DNA from 2 places in the Variovorax sp. J2P1-31 genome. Region 1 is predicted to be linked to the other one. Evidence: riboswitches for the same ligand, from Rfam matches in the RefSeq annotation. Region 1 holds a riboswitch; the other holds the start of a gene.
What was found. Region 1 has a riboswitch for thiamine pyrophosphate ahead of QTI20_RS17800 (purine-cytosine permease family protein). Riboswitches for the same ligand answer to the same signal wherever they lie in the genome.

Region 1 (10,210 bases):
AGCCAGGTGGCCACAAACTTGAGCACCGTGTACAGCGGCGTCAGCGCATCGTGCCCTCGCAGCATTTCCTTGACGGCCTCGGAGCCCGCGCCGAAAGTCGCGCCCCCCGTCGCCAGGCCGATCACGGCCACCGCCAGTCCGCCCACGGCCGCAAAGCGCACCGGGAAGCGCGAACGCCACCGGCCGAGGCGGCCCGGCGCACCGGTCAGCGAGGCGATCAGCAGCCGTGCGAACAGGCCGCCGGCCGCGCCGCTCAGCAACGTGACCAGCAGGCCCGGCCCGAGGGCATCCCAGCCCAGGCCCGGCACATGGATCACGCCGAAATAGCTGACATTGCCGAAGGCCGACACCGCCACCAGGCCGGCCAGCACGATGGCCGTGATGATCAGGCCGCTGGAGCGCGCCTCGAGCCGGCCCGACAGTTCCTCGATGGCGAACACCACGCCCGCCAGCGGCGCGTTGAAGGCCGCGGCGATGCCGGCCGCCCCGCCGGCCACCAGCAGTGCGCGCCCATCGATGGCGGAGCCCGGCGAGAGCCAGCGGCGCGCGTGCTGCATGACGCCCGCCGCCACCTGCACCGACGGCCCCTCGCGCCCGATCGACAGCCCGGCGGCGAAGCCCGCCACGCCCAGCCCGATCTTGGCGAGCGTGAGCCGCAGCGAGGCGAACATCGAACGCCGCGCCTCGGGCAAGGCCGGATGCAGCGCCGCCTTGACCTGCGGAATGCCCGAGCCGCCCGCGCCGGGGAAGAAGCGCTGCGTGGCCCAGACGATGCCGGCCGTGATCAGCGGCGTGGTCAGCAGCACGGCCCAGGGCCAGGCGCGGTAGAAGCGGTGGAATGCGCCGAAGACCTAGTCGCTGGCGAAGGTGAAGCCCACCACGCAGAGCCCGGCCGCGATCGCATAGCCCAGCACGATGGCCCGGTCGAGCCACACGCGGCCACCACGCAGTTCGGCACGCAGGTGCGCGAGAAGATCCGGCTCTCGGTTCATCGGGGGCAGTGTACGCACGCCCCGTCATCGCGGCGGATGGCCCGGGGGCCTGTGGTTCAGGGCGTGCAGCGGGATCGGGACCGTGATGAGCGACAGCACCAGCCTCGCGGCCTGCCGCCAGCCCGCCGCTGGCGGCCCACGCGCGGATCAGTCCGCCTTGATGCCCGCGTCCTGGATCACCTTCGACCAGCGTGCGACCTCGGCCTGGATCTGCTGACGCGTTTCGGCCGGGGTGGTGTAGACCGGTGCGGCGCCCTGCGCCAGCAGCGAGTCCTTCACTTCCTTCTTGTCCATGGCCTCTTTCAGCGCGGCGCTGAGCCTGGCCAGGATCGGCTCGGGCAGGCCCGCGGGCCCCAGCACACCGAACATCGACGTGAGCTCGACCCCCGCCAGGCCGGCTTCGGCAACCGTGGGCACATCGGGAATCGCCGCCTGGCGCGTGGGCGTGGTCACGGCCAACGCGCGCAGCTTGCCGCCCTTGATGAAGGCCTGGGTGGCCGGCAGGGTGTCGAACACGACATCCACCTGGCCGCCCATGAGGTCGTTCAGTGCCGGTGGGCTGCCCTTGTAGGGGACGTGCGTGATCTGGACATCGGCCTGCCGCTTGAACAGTTCGGCCGCCAGGTGCTGCGGCGATCCGTTGCCGGACGAGCCGTAGTTCAGCCCACCCGGCTTGCTCTTGGCGAGCGCGATGAATTCCTTGAGCGTGTTGGCCTTCACCGAAGGGCCGACCACCACGACCAGCGGCACGCGGCCCACGACCGAAATCGGCGTGAAGCTCTTCTCCATGTCGAAGCCGGCCGTGGCGGGCTGCAGCACGCTGTTGATCGAATGGCTGGTCAAGGCGCCGAGGAGCAGCGTGTAGCCGTCGGGCTTTTCCCTGGCCACCGATGCGGCGCCCAGGTTCCCCGCGGCGCCCGCACGGTTGTCCACGACCACCGGCTGGCCCAAGGCCTTGGCCAGCTGCAGGCCGACCACCCGCCCGATCACGTCCGTGGCGCCCCCTGCGGTGTAGGGCACCACCAGCTTGATGGGGCGGTCGGGATAGGTCTGCGCCATGGCGGGCAACGCAGCCGCCGTGAGCAGGCTGCTCAGCGCAAGCATCGCGCCACGGCGGTGCAGCGAGGATTGGGATCTGGGCGTGGGGCGGGTCACGGAAGCCTTCGGTTCTGGAGTGAAAAAACGAGGGTCTGGCGAGGGCCAGACTGGGCGCGACTATAGGCAATATAATTATTGATAATCTAGGCGATAACCCTATTTATAATTCGAGTTTGTGCGCTTAACCTGCCGCACTCCCCGCCCGAACGCGTTCACAACCCTCTCTCCAAGCGCCCACATGACCGACGCCCACAAGCCTGCAGCCGACGCCGCTGCCAGCCACGACATTGCCCCCGCGGACGCCGCCCAGGGGATCTCCAAGGGCCTGACGAACTACGGCGACCGTGGTTTCTCCCTCTTCTTGCGCAAGGCCTTCATCAAGGGCGCGGGTTACACCGACGCGGCCCTGGACCGTCCGGTGGTCGGCATCGTCAACACGGGCAGTGCCTACAACCCCTGCCACGGGAACGCGCCGCAACTGATCGAAGCGGTCAAGCGCGGGGTGATGCTGGCCGGCGGCCTGCCGATGGACTTCCCGACCATCTCGATCCACGAGAGTTTTTCAGCGCCGACAAGCATGTACCTGCGCAACCTGATGTCGATGGACACCGAGGAAATGATCCGGGCGCAGCCGATGGATTCCGTGGTGCTCATCGGAGGCTGCGACAAGACCGTGCCGGCCCAGCTGATGGGTGCGGCATCGGCCGGATTGCCGGCCATCCAGCTGATCACCGGCTCGATGCTCACCGGTTCGCACCGCAGCCAGCGGGTGGGCGCCTGCACGGATTGCCGGCGCTACTGGGGCAAGTTCCGCGCCGAGGAAATCGACGCGGAAGAGATTGCGGATGTGAACAACCAACTGGTGGCCAGCGTGGGCACCTGCTCGGTCATGGGCACGGCCAGCACGATGGCCTGCATTGCGGAAGCGCTCGGCATGACCGTGCCTGGCGGCGCGTCGCCCCCGGCCGTGACGGCCGACCGCATCCGCGTGGCCGAGCGGACCGGCACCGAAGCCGTCCGCATCGCGCGCGAGCGACTGACCATCGACAGGATCCTCACGCCCGCCGCATTTGAGAACGCCATGCGCGTGCTCCTGGCCATCGGGGGTTCGACCAATGGCATCGTCCACCTGGCGGCCATTGCGGGTCGCATGGGCCTGGACATCGACCTCAAGGCGCTCGACCACATGGGCCGCGACACGCCCGTGCTGCTGGACCTGAAGCCCTCGGGCGATCACTACATGGAGGACTTCCACCACGCGGGCGGGATGGCGACGCTGTTGCGCGAGCTCAAGCCCCTGCTCAACCTGGACGCACTGACCGTGACGGGCCGGACGCTGGGCGAGGAGATCGAAGCCGCCGGCCCCGGCTTCGCGCAGGCCGTGGTGCGCACGCGGGACAACCCGATCTATCCGCAGGGCGGCATTGCCGTCCTGCAGGGCAATCTGGCACCGGGCGGCGCCATCATCAAGCAGTCCGCCGCCCATCCCAAGTTGATGGAGCACGAAGGCCGCGCGGTGGTGTTCGAGAACGCGCAGGACCTAGCCAACCGCATCGACAGCGATGACCTGGACGTGACGGCCGACGACATCCTGGTGCTCAAGAACATCGGCCCCAAGGGCGCGCCCGGCATGCCGGAAGCGGGCTACATCCCGATTCCGCTCAAGCTCGCGCGCGCGGGCGTCAAGGACATCGTCCGGATCTCCGACGGCCGCATGAGCGGCACCGCCTTCGGCACGATCGTGCTGCATGTGACGCCGGAATCGGCCGTCGGCGGTCCGCTGGCCTATGTCCGCAACGGTGACCGCATCACGCTGTCGGTGTCGCGACGGGAACTGACGCTGCATGTGTCGGACGCGGACCTGGCCCAGCGCGCCGTGGAAACGCCGGTCGTGGTTCCCACCGCGGACCGCGGCTACCGCAAGCTCTTCCTCACGACCGTGACGCAGGCCGACCAGGGCGTGGACTTCGATTTCCTGCGCGCCGCGCAGATGCACGGCAAGGTGCCGCGCTCGGGATCGGAGCCTGGCTGACGGGCGGATCGGCAACAATGGCAGGCGCCCCTCGTGTTTGACCGAGCGTCGGGCGTTTGCCTTGCCGCCTCCAACCCCATGTCGTTGCCCGCCACCTTGCCGACCTCCTCCAGTTTCCAGAGCCTCGACGCCGCCATCAGCCCCGCGGATGCCCTGGTGTCCATGATCGCGGCGCTGGAAGAAGATGTGGTTTTCGGCCGGCTTCACCCGCGCGAGCGCCTGGTCGAAGACGAGCTGATGGAGCGCTTCCAGGTCAAGCGGCATGTAACCCGCGACGCCCTGGCGGCTTTGGATCGCATGGGCCTGATCGAGCGCCGAAAGAACGTCGGCGCCGTGGTCCGGTCCTTCACGGCCCAGGAGGTCCGGGAGCTATACGAGCTTCGCGGCCTGCTCGAAACGGAAGCGGCCCGGCGCGTCGTCATGCCCGTGCCACCCGAGCGGCTGGACCGCCTGATCGCGATCCAGCGGCAACACGATGCGGCGGTGGCCGCGGGCGACGCCCGCACCGTATTCCGGGTCAACCTCGCCTTTCACCAGGAGTTGTTCAGCCTGGGCAGCAGCGAGACGTTGCGCAAGGCGATCGACGAATACGCCCGACAGACCCATCCCATCCGGTTCGCGTCGCTGGTTTCCGCCGACTACCGCGAACAGGCGCGTCAGGACCATTGGAAGATGATCGAAGCGCTGCGTGCCGGGGATCGAGAGGCATTGGTTGCCTTGTGTGACGCGCACCTTCTGCCGTCGCGCGACGCGTACCTCAGCGCGCAACGGCAGCGCTTCTAGCCTGTTCGGGTGGCCGTGCTTCGGCGGCAGCAGGACGACCGATGCCGAGGTACGCGCCAACCCATCGCACTTGTGCAGCCGAGCCGCTCAAGGACTGCGTCGTGCCGGGTTCTTCCGTACGCAACTGGACCCGCGGCACACGTGGAACAGCGCCTAGGACGACAGTTCGCTAGGGGTTCTGCGTCGGCTGGCCGACACGACTGAGAAAGTCCCGTTGAACCTGATTGAGGTAAGGCTCAATCCAAAGATCTAAGTACTGGCTTTGCGACGCTCCCGGAATGTGCCGAATTTGGCTTTATGGGCACCTGAGTCTGTGGCTCCACCCTGCTTTTGATAGCAATTGTTGCCTCGGCCTTAACATTGACGCTCGTTCACTATCTGGACTCGCGTGATGGCCGACCTCAAAGAACAAGTCAAAGAAATCATTGAAATCGTTGCGCTCGTCCCCGAGTCGCTGAAAACGACGTGTTTTGAGCTGCTGCTCAAAGAAGCCCTGGCAAAGCGTGCCTCGCCGCCGCACCCTCCCCCGTCTCCTCCGCCAGCGCCCGCACCCACACCCAAAGTCGCCACCGAGGTGGATGACCAGAACAACGAGACGCAGCAGCCTCCCGCTACTCAGCCAAAAGTGAACGACGGGTCAGACATCGGTCTGGCCGACATCCACATGAAGACCAGAAAATTCTTGGAGAAAAATGATGTGACGCTAGGGCAACTGAACAACGTTTTCTACAAGAATGATGGAACGTTCGAGGCTCTTTTTACAGACCTCGGCGTGACGGGCATGTCTGAGGGTCAGATTCGAATCGCGATGTTGCAAAGCATGCATCGCGCTTTGACTGACGGTGAATTCGTTGCGTCGGTGGAAGCCATCCGCGAAGAATGCAAGATGAGAAAGTGCTACGACAAAGCCAACTTCACCAGAATCTTCAAGAACAATGCAGCCACGTTCGATTTCGGAACGTGGGAGGCCGGCGTCAGCGAGGTACGGCTTTCCGAGCAGGGAAAGAAGGAACTTGCGGCAGCAATCAAGACCTTTGATTGACCGTGGAACACGAACAAATCGAGGGACTGCTGACCCGGCTAAAAACCTTCAGACGGGCCATAAAATCGGAAACCACTGCCACTATCAACAAGGGGGCACTCCGGTCAGAGGCCAAAGCACTCGGTGCGCTGTGGCACAAAGAATTCTTGCCTGTCTTCAGGCACTCCCTGGCGGCTGAAGACCTTGATGGCTACAACGCACATTTCACACGCCTAATTCGGATCAGTGCGCCCAACAACTTGGTCAAGAGCTACATGGAGGCGCTTGACGCCATCATCAAGCCGTTCAACGACAACTTGGTGATCCCGTCGCAGCAAGGGGCATTCGGCGCAGCCGCACCATCTGCCTTCGACACATTCTTTGCAGCGCTTTCAAACTCAGAAGAGAGCGAATATCTCGCCGAGGCGATTGCGTGCGCGAAGGCAGGCCATCAAAGGGCAGCGGTTGTCCTCGGATGGAGCGCGGCCATCGACCGTATTCATCGCGTCATAGAGCACATCGGTTTCGACAGATTCAACACCATGTCGCAGCAGATGCATTTATCGACGACAGGCCGCTACAAGAAGTTCACCAACAAGGGCCAACACGCCCACAACCTTGCCGAGATCCGCGAAGTATTCGACTCGATGATCCTCTGGGTGATCGAAGGCATGCAGTTGATCGACACCAATCAGCACACGCGACTGGCGAGCTGTTTTGATATTCGCTGCCACGGCGCTCATCCAGGTGATGCGCCCATCACGCCCTATAACCTTATGTCCTTCTTCTCGGACTTAGACCAGATCGTGTTCCTCAACCCAAAGTTCGCGCTTCCAGCGAAGGCCTCAGTCTTGCCGACTTAGGTGCTGGATCGGAGTATGTGTTCGCCCTGCTCCAAACAGAGAGCCCGTTTTGACAGGGCCGAAGCGTCGTTGGCTGCCTCTAGAGGGTTCAGCGCTCATGCCGCTAGACACATCCGGCGTCGCTCCTGTTGCTAGTGACATCAGTTTCCGAGCACATCTGTCTTCGACGCTCGCCAGATGGCTATAACTGTGATGGCAACAACTGTCATCGGACTAGAATCCGCCCATCTCCTCGTCACCGAGGAGACCGCTAGGGGTGCTGAAGCAGCAAAGCTGCAACGGCTGAGAAAGTCCCTTTGAACCTGATTGAGGTAATCCTCGCGCAGGGAAGCCGGTCCGAAAACCGTCACGTCGTCACGCCCGCTCCTTCGAGTCCCGGCGCGTGCCATGCGCATTCGGGCCACGCCCACCTGCCAAAGAATTTGCACTGGAGCAAATGAATGGCAACGACTCCGACGACGACTTCTTCCGCCCCGCGGCCCGCCGCGCCGGGCGGCAACGAGGCGCTCACCCCCCTGCCCCCGTCCAGCCGCGTCTTCGGCTGGCACGACCATGCGGCGCTGTGGTTCAGCCTGGGCGTGGGCCTGCTGGTGATGCAGATCGGCGCCTACCTGGTGCCGGCCGTGGGCACGCGCGACGCGACGGTCGCGATCCTCGTGGGCTCGTGCATCGGCGCGGCGCTGCTCGCCTGGACCGCGCGGCTGGGCTGCGAGAGCGGCCTCGCGAGCGCGGGGCTGATGCATGCGACCTACGGCAGCGCCTTCGCGCGGCTGCCGGTGCTGCTCAACATCGTGCAGCTGATCGGCTGGACCACCTTCGAACTCGTGGTGATGCGCGAAGGCACGCAGGCGCTGGCCCAACGCGCCTTCGGCCTCGATGCCGGCGGCCTGCTCGGCACGGCGCTGACCACGCTGCTCTGGGGCGGCGTGCTGCTGGCCCTGCTGGCGGGTTCGATGGTGACGCTGGTGCGCCGCTTCGTGAGCCGCTTCGGCCTGCCGCTGGTGGTGCTCTCGTTACTGTGGCTGAGCTGGCAGTTCGCCTCGCAGCTCCACGCCAGGGGCTTCGACGCCTTCTGGTCGCGCCCCGGCAACGGCAGCATGGGCATGTTCGGCGCGCTCGACCTGGTGATCGCGATGCCGGTGTCGTGGCTTCCGCTGGTGGCCGACTACGCGCGGCACGGCCGGCGCGCGGGCCGCGGCCTGGGCGGCGCCTTCGGCGGCACCTGGCTGGGCTACGGCATCGCCAACGTCTGGTGCTATGCGCTGGGCGTGATGGTGGTCAGCGTGGCCGAGCCGGGCACCAACCTCGTGACCGCGCTGCTGCTCGCACAGGGCGGCCTGCTGGCGCTCGGCCTGATCCTGATCGACGAACTGGACAACGCCTATGGCGACGTCTACTCGGGCTCGGTGTCGGCCCACAGCCTGCGCCCGCGCTGGAGCGTGCGGCGCTGGGGCCTGGTGCTGGCCGCCGTGTGCATCGCCTTTGCGCTGGTGCTGCCGATGCACACGCTCGAGCCCTTTCTGCTGATGCTGAGTTCGGTCTTCGTGCCGCTCTACGGCGTGATCCTGGGCCGGCTGGGCACGGGCGCATCGACGGTGACCACACGCCGCGTCGACCCGATCGCGGCCGGGCTGTGGCTGGCCGGCATCGCGCTGTACCACGGCTGCGCGGCCTGGGCGCCGCAGTGGGGTTCGGCGCTGCCCACGCTGGCGCTGAGCTTCGTGCTGGCCTGGCTCACGCGGCCGCGGTCGCCCGCGCCAAGCGATGGGTCGGCACTGGCGCGAAGCCATGGTTGAGCGGACCATGGCCCTCGCCCACCACCACGTCGACGCCGGCCGCCATCGCGCCGAGCACGTAGGCGCGCGCCAGCGCCACGGCCTCGGGCAGCGCATGCCCCAGCGCCAGGTGCGCGGCGATGGCCGACGACAGCGTGCAGCCGGTGCCGTGCAGGTTGCGGCTGGCGATGCGTGCCGATGCATGGCGATGGCGCGCACCGCCGCGCAGCGCCAGCACGTCGACCACCTCCTCGCCCGGCAGATGGCCGCCCTTGAGCAGCATGGCGCGTGCGCCGAGCGCGAGCAGTTCATCGCACGCGCCGTCGAGTGCTTCGATGCCGTCGATCGCATGGCCGATCAGCAGCGCGGCCTCGTCGAGGTTGGGCGTCACGACCGTGGCGCGCGGGAACAGCTCGCGCACCAGCACCTCGACGGTCGCGGGCGCGATCAGGCGGTCGCCGCTGGTGGCGATCATCACCGGGTCGAGCACCACGTTGGGCAGCTGGTAGTGGTCGATGGCCCAGGCCACCACCTCGACCACCTCGGGCGCATGCAGCATGCCCAGCTTGACCGCATCGACGCCGATGTCCTCGACCACGGCCTGGATCTGCGCCTTGAGGAATTCCGGCGGCACGCCGTGGATGCCGCGCACGCCCAGCGTGTTCTGTGCGGTGAGCGCGGTGATGGCGGTCATGCCGTAGCAGCCCAGCGCCGCGAAGGTCTTGAGGTCGGCCTGGATGCCGGCGCCGCCGCCGCTGTCGGAGCCCGCGATGGACAGCACGCGGGCATAGCGTTGGGCAGAGGAAGGCATGGAGGTCGATGGGTTCGTCATGCTGAAAATTATGGGCGATGGCGGCCCGTCGCCAGGAGGTCGATGCGATGAAGACACTGCCTTTCGATGCCGCCAACGTGCTCGGCGCCGGCCTGATGGGCCGGCTGATGGCGCTCGCGCTGGCGCGTGCCGGTTGCCGGGTTGCACTGTTCGATGCGGGCGGCCCGGAGGCCGATGGCGCCGCTGCACGCGTGGCCGCGGCGATGCTCGCGCCGCTGGCCGAATCGGCCGTCGCGCCACTGTCGGTGGTGCGCATGGGGCGCTACGCGCTGGACCGCTGGCCCGCGCTGCTGGCCTCGCTGGCCACGCCGGTCTTCTTCCAGCGCGAAGGCACGCTGGTGCTGTGGCATCGTCAGGACGCGGCCGAAGCGGCGCGCCTGGCACGGGTGCTCGAACGCACCGGCACCGAGGTGCCCGAGCTGCCGGCGATGCAGCGCGTGGACGCGGCCGGCATCGCGGCGCTCGAACCCGCGCTGGGCACGCGCTTCGCGCAGGGCCTGTTCCTGCCGGAGGAAGGCCAGCTCGACAACCGCGCGCTGCTGCTCGCGCTGCGGACCGAACTCGAAGCCTTGCCCAACGTGCAGCTGCACTGGCACGCAGCCCGCGCGCCCGCCGACTTCACGCCGGGCGCGCACGAGCGCGTGATCGACTGCCGCGGCCTCGGCGCGCTGCCGCAATGGCCCGCGCTGCGCGGCGTGCGCGGCGAGGTGATCCGCGTTCATGCGCCCGAGGTGGGCCTGACGCGGCCGACCCGGCTGGTGCACCCGCGCTATCCGCTGTACATCGCGCCCAAGCCCGGCGGCGTGTTCGTGAT
Region 2 (10,210 bases), on a different contig from region 1:
TGAAGCAGGACAGCAGGTCGCTGCTGACCGCGCGGCGCCAGGCGCTGATGTTGGGCTCGACCACGCCGAAGCGGACTTCGAGGAAGCGGATCACCGAGGTGTGGTCGGCGACCTGGGAGTCGACCCAGCCGCCGCGGCTCCAGGGCGACACCACGTACATCGGCACGCGCCAGCCCATGCCGTAGGGCGAGCCGCGGTAGGGCGCCTTGAGCTCGTTGCGCTCGCCCAGCGTCGACACCGTGCTCTGGCCGGCCTGCGTGCCGTCGTCGTTGAGCGAGGGGATGGCGGGCGGCGGCATGTGGTCGAAATAGCCGTCGTTCTCGTCGAACATGACGAACAGCACGGTCTTGCTCCAGACCGCCGGGTCGGCCGTGAGCGCGTCCAGCACGCGCGAGGTGTATTCGGCACCCCACAGCGGCGACGAGGGGCCGGGGTGTTCGGAGTACTTGGCCGGCGCCACGATCCAGCTGACCTGCGGCAGCGTGCCGCCGGTCACGTCGGCGCGCAGGTCGTCCAGCGAGCGGGTCGACAGCGCGCGGGCCTTGAGCGAGGCCTGGGCCGCGTTCGGCGTGGCGGTGTAGTAGGCGTTGCGGTAGTTGGTGAAGCCTTCGAGCGGGTTGTCGGTGTAGTTGTCCGCCATGTCCTGGTAGACCTGCCAGCGGATGCCCGCGGCCTCCAGCCGCTCGGGGTAGGTGGTCCAGCTGTAGCCCGGCGCGTTGGCGAGGTCGTCGTTGGTGTTGTCGATGGCCGGACCGCCGCCCTGGCCCAGCGGGTCGTTGGTGCCGGTCCAGAGGAACAGCCGGTTCGAGTTGGTGCCGGTGAGTTCGCTGCAGTGGTAGGCATCGCACACCGTGAAGGCGTTGGCCAGCGCGAACTGGAAAGGCATGTCGCTTTCCTTGTAGTGGCCCAGGGCGCGCGCCGTCTTGGCCGCCACCCACTGGTTCATGCGCCCGCCGTTCCAGGCTTGCTGGCCGTCGGCCCAGCTGTGGGCCATGCCGGTGGTGCGCTGCGCGCTGGTGAGGGTGGTGTCGTAGTGGAAGGGCAGGCAGGTCGCGCTGCCGCTGGTGGCCGGCTGGTTCCAGACCGGCTGGCCGTTGGCCAGCGGCACCGGGAAGCGGTCGCCGAAGCCGCGCACGCCGCGCAGCGTGCCGAAGTAGTGGTCGAAGGAGCGGTTCTCCTGCATCAGGATCACCACGTGCTGCACGTCGTTGATGGTGCCGGTGTCCTGCGCGGCGGGGATGGCCAGCGCGCGCCGGATGCTGGGCGGCAGCAGGCCCATCGCGGCCGCGGCGCCGGCCGTGCCGGTGGCGGCGCGCAGGAAGCCGCGGCGGCTTGGCGAATGGTCGTCGTTCTTCTTCATGGACGGATCTCGGGAACTCAGGGCGCGCAGCGCACCGATGCGGGGCGCCGGGGCGGGGTGGAAGGGTCTTGCGGCGTTTCGCCCGGCGGCGTCAGTGCGTCGGCGGGCGGGCCGGCGGTGGCCGGGTCGTTGGGCGTGACCACCACCAGCGGCGTGTCGCCGCCAGGTTTGTTGTCGCCCGTGGCCGGGCCGGCGGGCGCGGCGCCGCCGCTGCCACCGCCGCAGGCGGCCAGCGCGCCGGCGAGCGCCGCGGTCGAGAGCCACCGCCAGGCGGCGGGGCGCGAAGGCAGGGCGGTGCCGGGCGTCTGCATGCGGGCCTCCGTCATGGCAGCAGCGTGGTGATCGACTTGCCCGAGCGCGCGATCGAGGTGATCTCGGCCGGTGTCAGCGCGCGGTTCCAGCTGCCGAATTCGCTGTAGTCGAAGCGGCCGCCGATGGTGTTGCTGGCGTTGCCGTTGCGGTAGTTCGGGCCGTAGCCGCCGTCGCCGTCCTCGTTGAGCGAGAAGCCCTTGTTGAGGCCGTTGAGCGCCGCCACGTAGTCGGCCGTCAGCGTGCCGGAGCTGCTCTGCATGCCCAGCACCGGGTCGAACACGTAGTAGGTGGCCTTGAGGGTCGGGATGTCGACCGTCATCGCGGCGTAGACCCAGGTGTTGGCGCTGAAATTCAGGTCCTTGTCGCCCAGGCGCGCGCCGCCCTTGCCGATGTTGAAGCGGATGGCGCTGCCGTACTGCCCCAGCGCGATGCCGGGGTTGGAACCGCTGCCCCAGTCCTTGTTCGACACGATCGGCATGCCCGAGCGCGTGGCGTCGGAGCGGAACCAGAAGCCGAAGCTGAAGGAGGTGCTGGTGCTGGTGACCTTGGCGGTGGGAATGCGCAGGCCGCCGTCGCAGGATGCGCAGACCGTCGGGCCGGCGTAGTTGGTCGAGGCCAGCGCGCGGCCCGTGCCCTTGAAGGGCGCATCGCCGGCGGCGGTGTAGACCGGCGCGGCAGCCGTGACCCAGGGCGTGAAGACCGTGCCGGCGTCGATGCCGTCGGCCAGCGTGCCCTGCAGCGCGAACAGGTGCGTGAGACCGTCGCGCAGGCTGGCGAGCAGCTCGATCGGCGGCTCCGGCTTCTTGTAGTCCAGCGTGGCGCGCAGCGAGGTCGGCACGCTGCCCGCCACCACCGTGTAGTTGTAGGTGTAGAAGCCGCTGGCCGCGGGCTTCATCGCCGTGTCCTCGTAACGGGTGGCGTTGGCGGGCAGCGTGGCCAGCACTTCGCCGTCGCGCAGCACCGTGAGCGCTGCGGGCGGCGTCGGCAGGGTCCAGCCCAGCACCACGCCGCTGCGGGCCTCGTTGGTCGCGGCCTGGAGCTGCCGCACCGCCGACGGGCCCACCAGCGGGCTGCCGTCGATGGCGTAGGCCTTGGCGGCGGGGCGGGCCGACAGGTGGGTCAGCAGCGTGGGTGCGATGTCGGTCGCGGCCGCGTAGGCGTACCAGGGCGTGATCGCCGTCGGCAGGGTCGTGGGCGCGGTGAGCGCGAGGTTGGCGGGGCGGTCGAGCGCCACGAAGGTGGCGAGGTTCGACGGCACCGGAATGCCGTCGGCGACGCCGGTGGCGCCCAGGCCGTGGGTGCCCGCGACGATCACCAGCCAGTCCTCCTCGGGGTGCGCCTGGCGGCGGCTGGCCAGCGTGGCGCGCACGGCGGCCAGGCGGCGGTCCAGCGTGGCCAGCGCGTTCTGGTAGTCGCTGCCGTAGCCCGCGACATCGGCGACCTGCGCCGGGCCCTGGAAGTCGGCCACCACCAGTGCGTAGTCGCCGGAAGCGATGGCGGCCGAGGTCTCGCTGCCCACGCAGGCGTCGTCGCCGGCGCAATCCTTGGCCAGGTCGAGGTAGCCCGCCGCGCGGTCGGCGCGCAGCAGCTGCGGCAGGCCGCCCCAGCTGGCGATGGTGGCGGTGCGGGCACCGGCCTGCACCGCCTTGAGCTGCTTGAACACCGTGTCGGCGCTGAAGGCCTGGCCTTCGTAGTTGGAGCGGATCTCGTGGCGGTCGGCCCAGGTGCCGGTCAGCAGCGTGGCCCAGCCCGGTCCGGCGGTCGCCTGCTGCTGCGTGGCGCGGCCCATGACGCCGCCGGTGTAGGCCGGCAGCAGCGTGCCCAGGCCTTGCAGCGTCGGCATGCGCGTCGCGGCCAGCGCCTGCTGCAGGGCTTCATATTGCACGCCGTCGACGCCGATCAGCAATGCCTTGCTGACGGGCGCCGGCGTGGGTGGCGGCGCCGGGGGATCGACCGGTGTCACGGGCGGCGCGGGCGGCTGGTCGGGCGTGCCGGTGTTGCCGCCACCGCCGCCACAGGCGGCCAGCAGCAGGGCCAGGCTCAGGCCGATCGCGGCGCGGCCGAGGCGGGCGTGGGTTGGAGGTTGTTCTCTCACGGGAAGGCTCCGTCGACGACAGGAAAGACAGGCGCGTCGGCGGCTCGGTGCCGCGTGCGCCGGGAAATCGGGAAAAGGGAAGAGAAGGCGGTCGCACCCGGGGACCGCCGCGGCGGGTGGCCGCTCAGCGGCCGATGTTCTTGGTCCAGGCCGAGAGGATCGCGTCGCGGTCCTTGGCCGATTGCGCGAAGTCCATCTTGTAGAGCACGGTGCTCAGGTCGGCCGGCAGGCCCGCGGCCTTGGCGGCCTTGGATTGCGGCGCGCCCGGGATCGTGACCATTTCCTTGTACTTGGTGTAGAGCGCGGTGGCGCCGGGCGACAGCGTCCAGTCGAGGAAGCGCTGCGCGTCGGCCTTGTTGCGCGCCTTGGCCATCAGGCCCGAGGCCTCGAGCTCGTAGCCCGCGCCGTCGCTCGGGATCACCATCTTCACGGGATAGCCTTCCTCCACCGACTGCATCGCGGCGAAGGCCAGCGAGGTGCCGATGGCGAACTCGCCGGCGCGCGCGGCCTTGCAGGGGCGCGAACCCGACTTGATGTACTGCGCCACGTTGCCGTCGAGCGTCTTCAGGAACTTCCAGCCTTCGTCGCTGCCCTTCGATTGCAGCAGCGCCGCGATCTGCAGGTAGCCGGTGCCCGAGGACACCGGGTTGGGCATCACGACCTCGCCCTTGTAGACGGGGTTGCTCAGGTCCTTCCAGCTGGTGGGCATGGGCAGGTTCTTGGCCTTGAGGACTTCGGTGTTGACGCAGAAGGCGCCCACGTAGCCGGTGGTGGTGAACCACTTGCCGTCGGCGGCCTTGTTGGCGGACGCCAGCTTCTCGCTGCCCTTGGCCGCATAGGGCTCGAGCAGCGCGGTGATGCGCGGGTCGAGCATGTTGGTCAGCGCCCAGCCCCAGATCACGTCGTGCTGCGGGTTGGCCGACTCGGCCAGGATGCGCGCACCCAGGTCGCCGGTCGACAGGCGCAGCACCTTCACGTCGACATCGGGCATGTCCTTCTTGGCGGCCGCGACATAGTCCTTGATCTCGTCTTCCTCGAGCGCCGAGTAGACGGTGATGGTGCCGGCGTGCGCGGCGGCGGCCAGCAGGGCGGCGGCGAGCACGGTGGTGGTGCGGAAGCGGGAAGCGAAGGAAGCGATGGTGGACATGGAGGGCTCCAGAGTGCAGTGATCGGAAATGGGGCGGAACGGATCGCGGTGCTTCACCAACATTGGGCGAATAATTGCGTTTGTGCGATTACTGGGAATTTGCAAGAATCTCCACAAGCACCATTCATGCCACGATATTGATCGATGCGTATGACAACTCCTTGACAACCTTTCCGCTTCTGCCGAGACCTTTCCATGGCTTCCACGTCCCCTGCTTCTCCGATCGATTTCCCCGCGCTGGCCGGCCAGCTGGCGGACCTGGCGGCCGCGCATTCGCTACGCACTTTCCGTACCGCCCTGGAGGTCGACCTCAAGGCCGATGCCAGCCCGGTCACCATCGCCGACCGCGCGGCCGAGGCCGCGATGCGCGCGCGGCTCGAGGCCGAAGTGCCCACGCACGGCATCCTGGGCGAGGAGCATGGGCGCGTGCGCATCGATGCCGAGCATGTGTGGGTGCTCGACCCCATCGACGGCACCAAGAGCTTCATCACCGGCTCGCCGCTGTGGGGCACGCTGATCGCCTTGGTGCATGGCGGACGCGTCGAGCTCGGCCTGATCGACATGCCGGTGCTGGGCGAACGCTGGATCGGCCAGGCCGGCCGCGGGGCCCGCTGCAACGGGCGCGCGGTGCATGCCAGCGGCTGCACCACGCTGGCGCGGGCGCGCATCGTCACCACCTCGCCCGATGCCTTCGCGGCCGACGAATGGGCCGCCTACGACGCGCTCAGCAAGGCCTGCGCGATGCGCCGCTTCGGCGGCGACTGCTACGGCTATGCGCAGCTCGCGGGCGGCCACGTCGACCTGGTGGCCGAATGCCAGCTGCAGCCCTACGACTACATGGCGCTGGTGGGTGTGGTGGAAGGCGCGGGCGGGGTGATCACCGACTGGCGCGGGCGCGCGCTGTACACCGGCTCCGACGGCCGCGTGCTGGCGGCCGCCACGCCGGCGCTGCATGCGCAGGCGCTGGCGCTGTTGGCCGGCGTGCCCGACAGCGCCGCCTGAAACGGCAACGGCCCGCGCTGGGCGGGCCGTCTTTTCTTTGTCTTCTTCAGCGCGTGGCGATCAGAGGCTGTTCAGGCCCATCGCCGGGTCGCTCACCGAATGCTGGCCGGTTTCCACACGGCCCGCGAAGCGCCGGTAGTAGGCCGGGTCGGCATCGCAGGTCACGGCGAAGTCGTACCAGCGTCCGCTGCCGGCCAGTTCCCAGTGCTGCTCGACCGTGGCGCCGCCCGCCACGGTGGCGGTCCAGGGGCCGTCCTCGCGGTAGGCCTTGGCCTGGATGCTGAACTTCACGGCGTTCTTGCCCGTGTTGTTCATGCTCAGGTAGACGTTGCCGTTGGCGATGTCGTAGCAGACGCGCACTTCGGGAATGGCCGCGTTGGCCGCGCGCAGCGGGTTCAGGTCGCCCTTGAAGTGGCGATGGAAGCCGTTGGGGCCCAGCACCCAGAGGTCGTAGAGGCCGTTGTCGCTCGCGGTGCTCCAGGCGTCGTCCAGCGTCTTGCCGGCCTCCACCATGTAGCGGCGCGGCAGCCGGTCGAGGTGCAGCTTGTCGTAGACATGGAACACCGCGCCGGCCTTGCCGGTGTTGGCGAACAGCAGCCGCGCGTTGCCGCTCAGCGCATCGGCGCGTGCGCTCACGTGCAGTTCGTAGGGCAGGGCGCGCGAGGGGCGGGTGCCCCGGGCCTGGACCGGCAGTTGCGGATTGGCCGGCGGCACGATCTGCGGCAGCGCCTGCTGCTGCGCGCGCAGCGTGTCGGCGTCGCTCTTGCTCTTGCGGCCGGCCAGCGTGGGCAGCACTTCGCTGTTGGGCGTCTTGAAGTTGAAGGCGCTGGTCAGGTCGCCGCACACCGCACGCCGGAACGGGCTGATGTTGGGTTCCTTGACGCCGAAGCGCGCTTCCAGGAAACGCACCACCGAGGTGTGGTCGAAGGCCTGCGAGTTGACCCAGCCGCCGCGGCTCCAGGGCGAGACCACGTACATCGGCACGCGCACGCCCGGGCCGTAGACGCGGCCGTCGGGCTTGGGCTGGTCGGTGGTGCCGGGGGGCGCGGGGTGCGTGAAGCGCTCGAAGTCGATGTCGGCCGCGGGCAGCGTGGTCTTGCCGGCGGCGCTGCCGTCGGGGTTGAGCGAAGGTGCGGCGGGCGAGGGCACGTGGTCGAAGTAGCCGTCGTTCTCGTCGAAGTTGATCAGCAGCACCGTCTTGCTCCAGACCTCGGGCACGGCGGTGAGCGCGTCCAGCACCTGCTGGGTGTACCAGGCGCCCTGCACCGGGCTCGAGGGGCCGGGGTGCTCGGAGTAGGTCGCCGGTGCGACGATCCACGACACCTGCGGCAGCTTGCGGTTCTTGACGTCCTGGCGGAAGGTCTCGAGGAAGCCGCCGTCGGGCATGGTGTTGGCGATGCCCTTGTAGAGCGGGTTGCCGGTGTTGTCGCTGGCCGGGTCGTAGGCGGGCGAGACCACGTTGTCGTCGGAGCTCACCGGCTTGCCCGAGGCGACGTTGGCCTGGCGGTACTGTTTGAAGCCGGCCAGCGAGTTGTCGGTGTAGTTGTCCGGCATGTTCTGGTAGACCATCCAGCTGACCTTGGCCTCTTCCAGCCGCTCGGGATAGGTCTTCCACTGGTAGCCGGTGGCCGGGCTGTCCATGCCGTCCCACTCGTTGTTGACCACGGCCACGTTGGCGCCGGTCGGGCCGTTGGTGCCGCTCCAGAGGAACAGGCGGTTGGAGTTGGTGCCGGTGTGCATCGCGCAGTGGTAGGCGTCGCACAGCGTGAAGGCGTTGGCCAGCGAGAACTGGAAGGGCAGCTCGGCTTCCATGAAGTAGCCCATCGAGGGCACGTTCTTGTAGCGCGGCCACTGGTTCATGCGGCCACCGTCCCAGGCGTCCTGGCCGTTGCTCCACGAGTGCGGCGTGCCGCTCACGCGCTGGGCGTTGCCCTGCGTGCCGTCGAGGTGGTAGGGCAGGATGGGCTTGCCGTTGGCATCGCTCTGCTGCCAGACGTTGAGGCCCTTGGCCAGCGGCACGGTGAAGCGGTCGCCGAAGCCGCGCACGCCCATCAGGGTGCCGAAGTAGTGGTCGAAGGAGCGGTTCTCCTGCATCAGGATCACGACGTGCTCGACGTCCATGATGGTGCCGGTGACGTTGTTCGCCTCGATGGCGAGCGCGCGGCGGATGCTGGGCGGGAAGGCGGCCAGCGTGGCGGCGGCCATGCCGGTGGTGGCGGTGCTGCGCAGGAAGTTGCGGCGTGAGGTCATGGTGTGGTGCCTTGTTTTCTGGACGAGGGGTTCAGGGCGCGCAGCGCATCTCGGGCTTGACGGTGGGGTCCGTCGGCGTGCCGGGGTCGGTCGGCGTGGTCGGCGTCGTGGTGGGCGGTGTCGGCGTGCTGCCACCGCTGCCGCCACCGCAGGCGGCGAGCACGCCGGTCAGCAGTGCGATCGCGGCAGCGGCCGCCAGCCGCCGGGCGGGGGCACGCAGGAAAGAGGGCGTGGAGGTCATCGAGGGTTTCCTGAAATTGAAGGAATGGGGAACCGGGCGTTGAGGCGCATCCATGGAGTTGCAACAAAATCCACAACTACCATTTGCGCCGCAATCTTCTGCCCCGTTCGTGACAGGCGATTGACACCGTGGCGTGGTCGCGCGTTGTTGCAAATGCACCGAGGGCATTGCGGTGGCGGCGATGCGCTCCTAGAATCCACCCCGCTCCGGGGCGCACGTGCAACGTGCTGAGATGGCGATCCCTATCGCCGATCCCGCGAACTTGAACCGGTTAGTACCGGCGTAAGAAGAGCTGCAGTTCCCTGATCCACAGGTCCCTTTTTTCTCGAGGGCCGTGGGTCCGTCGAGCGATTGCGGAGCACCCATTCAAACCAGGAGTGCCCCTCATGAACGCCATCGACAACTTCGCCTCGCTGCTCACGCTCACACGCGAGCCCTTTCCCGCCTCGACCAAGACCTTCATCACCGGCAGCCGGCCCGACCTGCGCGTGCCGGTGCGCGACGTCGCGCTGAGCAACGGCGAGTGCGTGTCGCTTTACGACACCTCGGGCCCCTACACCGACGCCACGGTCGACATCGACGTGCGCCGCGGCCTGCCCGACCTGCGCGGCGCCTGGATCGCCGAGCGCGGCGACACCGAAGGCTACGAGGGCCGCGTGCGCGTGGCGCTCGACGATGGCGGCAAGGGCGAGGAGAGCGAGCGCATCGCGCAGCTGCGCGCCGACGCGGCCGCGCTGCAGCGCGCACCGCGCCGCGCGAAGAGCGGTGCCAACGTCACGCAGATGCACTACGCGCGCCGCGGCATCGTGACGCCCGAGATGGAGTACGTGGCGCTGCGCGAGAACGGCAAGCGCGAGTGGATGGCCGAGTACTTGGCGCACGAGGAACGCGCCAAGCGCGTGGCCGGCAACCCGATGGGCGCGCGCATCCCGAAGATCATCACGCCCGAGTTCGTGCGCGACGAGGTGGCGCGCGGCCGCGCGATCATTCCCGCGAACATCAACCACCCCGAGGTCGAGCCGATGGCCATCGGGCGCAACTTCAAGGTCAAGATCAACGCCAACATCGGCAACTCGGCCGTGACCTCGAGCATCGAGGAAGAGGTGGAGAAGCTGGTGTGGGCCATCCGCTGGGGCGCCGACAACGTGATGGACCTGTCGACCGGCAAGAACATCCACACCACGCGCGACTGGATCGTGCGCAACAGCCCGGTGCCCATCGGCACCGTGCCGATCTACCAGGCGCTGGAGAAGGTGGGCGGCGTGGCCGAGGACCTGACCTGGGCGATCTTCCGCGACACGCTGATCGAGCAGGCCGAGCAGGGCATCGACTACTTCACCATCCACGCGGGCGTGCGCCTGCCTTTTATCCACCTCACGGCCGACCGCATGACCGGCATCGTCTCGCGCGGCGGCTCGATCATGGCCAAGTGGTGCATCGCGCACCACAAGGAGAGCTTCCTGTACGAGCACTTCGAGGACATCTGCGACATCATGAAGGCCTACGACGTGAGCTTCTCGCTGGGCGACGGCCTGCGGCCGGGCTCGGGCGCCGACGCGAACGACGAGGCGCAGTTCGCCGAGCTGCGCACCTTGGGCGAGCTCACGCAGGTGGCCTGGAAGCACGACGTGCAGACCATGATCGAAGGCCCGGGCCATGTGCCGATGCACATGATCCAGGCCAACATGGACGAGCAGCTCAAGCACTGCCACGAGGCGCCCTTCTACACGCTGGGCCCGCTGACCATCGACATCGCGCCCGGGTATGACCACATCTCCAGCGCCATCGGCGCGGCCATGATCG

Region 2: linked by a shared signal. The riboswitch ahead of thiC (phosphomethylpyrimidine synthase ThiC) and the one ahead of QTI20_RS17800 (purine-cytosine permease family protein) in region 1 are both predicted to bind thiamine pyrophosphate.

The regions. Positions count from the first base shown of each region.
Region 1 covers NZ_JASZYA010000002.1:1,424,945-1,435,154, forward strand. Annotated here, with positions in the region: partial or broken gene QTI20_RS17770 (chloride channel protein) at 1-992, opposite strand, end outside; gene QTI20_RS17775 (Bug family tripartite tricarboxylate transporter substrate binding protein) at 1,140-2,096, opposite strand; gene QTI20_RS17780 (IlvD/Edd family dehydratase) at 2,329-4,122, shown strand; gene QTI20_RS17785 (GntR family transcriptional regulator) at 4,201-4,905, shown strand; gene QTI20_RS17790 (hypothetical protein) at 5,297-5,947, shown strand; gene QTI20_RS17795 (hypothetical protein) at 5,950-6,789, shown strand; TPP riboswitch at 7,032-7,135, shown strand; gene QTI20_RS17800 (purine-cytosine permease family protein) at 7,230-8,585, shown strand; gene thiD (bifunctional hydroxymethylpyrimidine kinase/phosphomethylpyrimidine kinase) at 8,524-9,375, opposite strand; gene QTI20_RS17810 (FAD-dependent oxidoreductase) at 9,444-10,210, shown strand, end outside.
Region 2 covers NZ_JASZYA010000007.1:600-10,809, reverse strand. Annotated here, with positions in the region: gene QTI20_RS30420 (phosphocholine-specific phospholipase C) at 1-1,360, opposite strand, end outside; gene QTI20_RS30415 (hypothetical protein) at 1,378-1,686, opposite strand; gene QTI20_RS30410 (LamG domain-containing protein) at 1,683-3,767, opposite strand; gene QTI20_RS30405 (ABC transporter substrate-binding protein) at 3,892-4,914, opposite strand; gene hisN (histidinol-phosphatase) at 5,110-5,916, shown strand; gene QTI20_RS30395 (phosphocholine-specific phospholipase C) at 5,977-8,166, opposite strand; gene QTI20_RS30390 (hypothetical protein) at 8,198-8,407, opposite strand; TPP riboswitch at 8,605-8,713, shown strand; gene thiC (phosphomethylpyrimidine synthase ThiC) at 8,794-10,210, shown strand, end outside.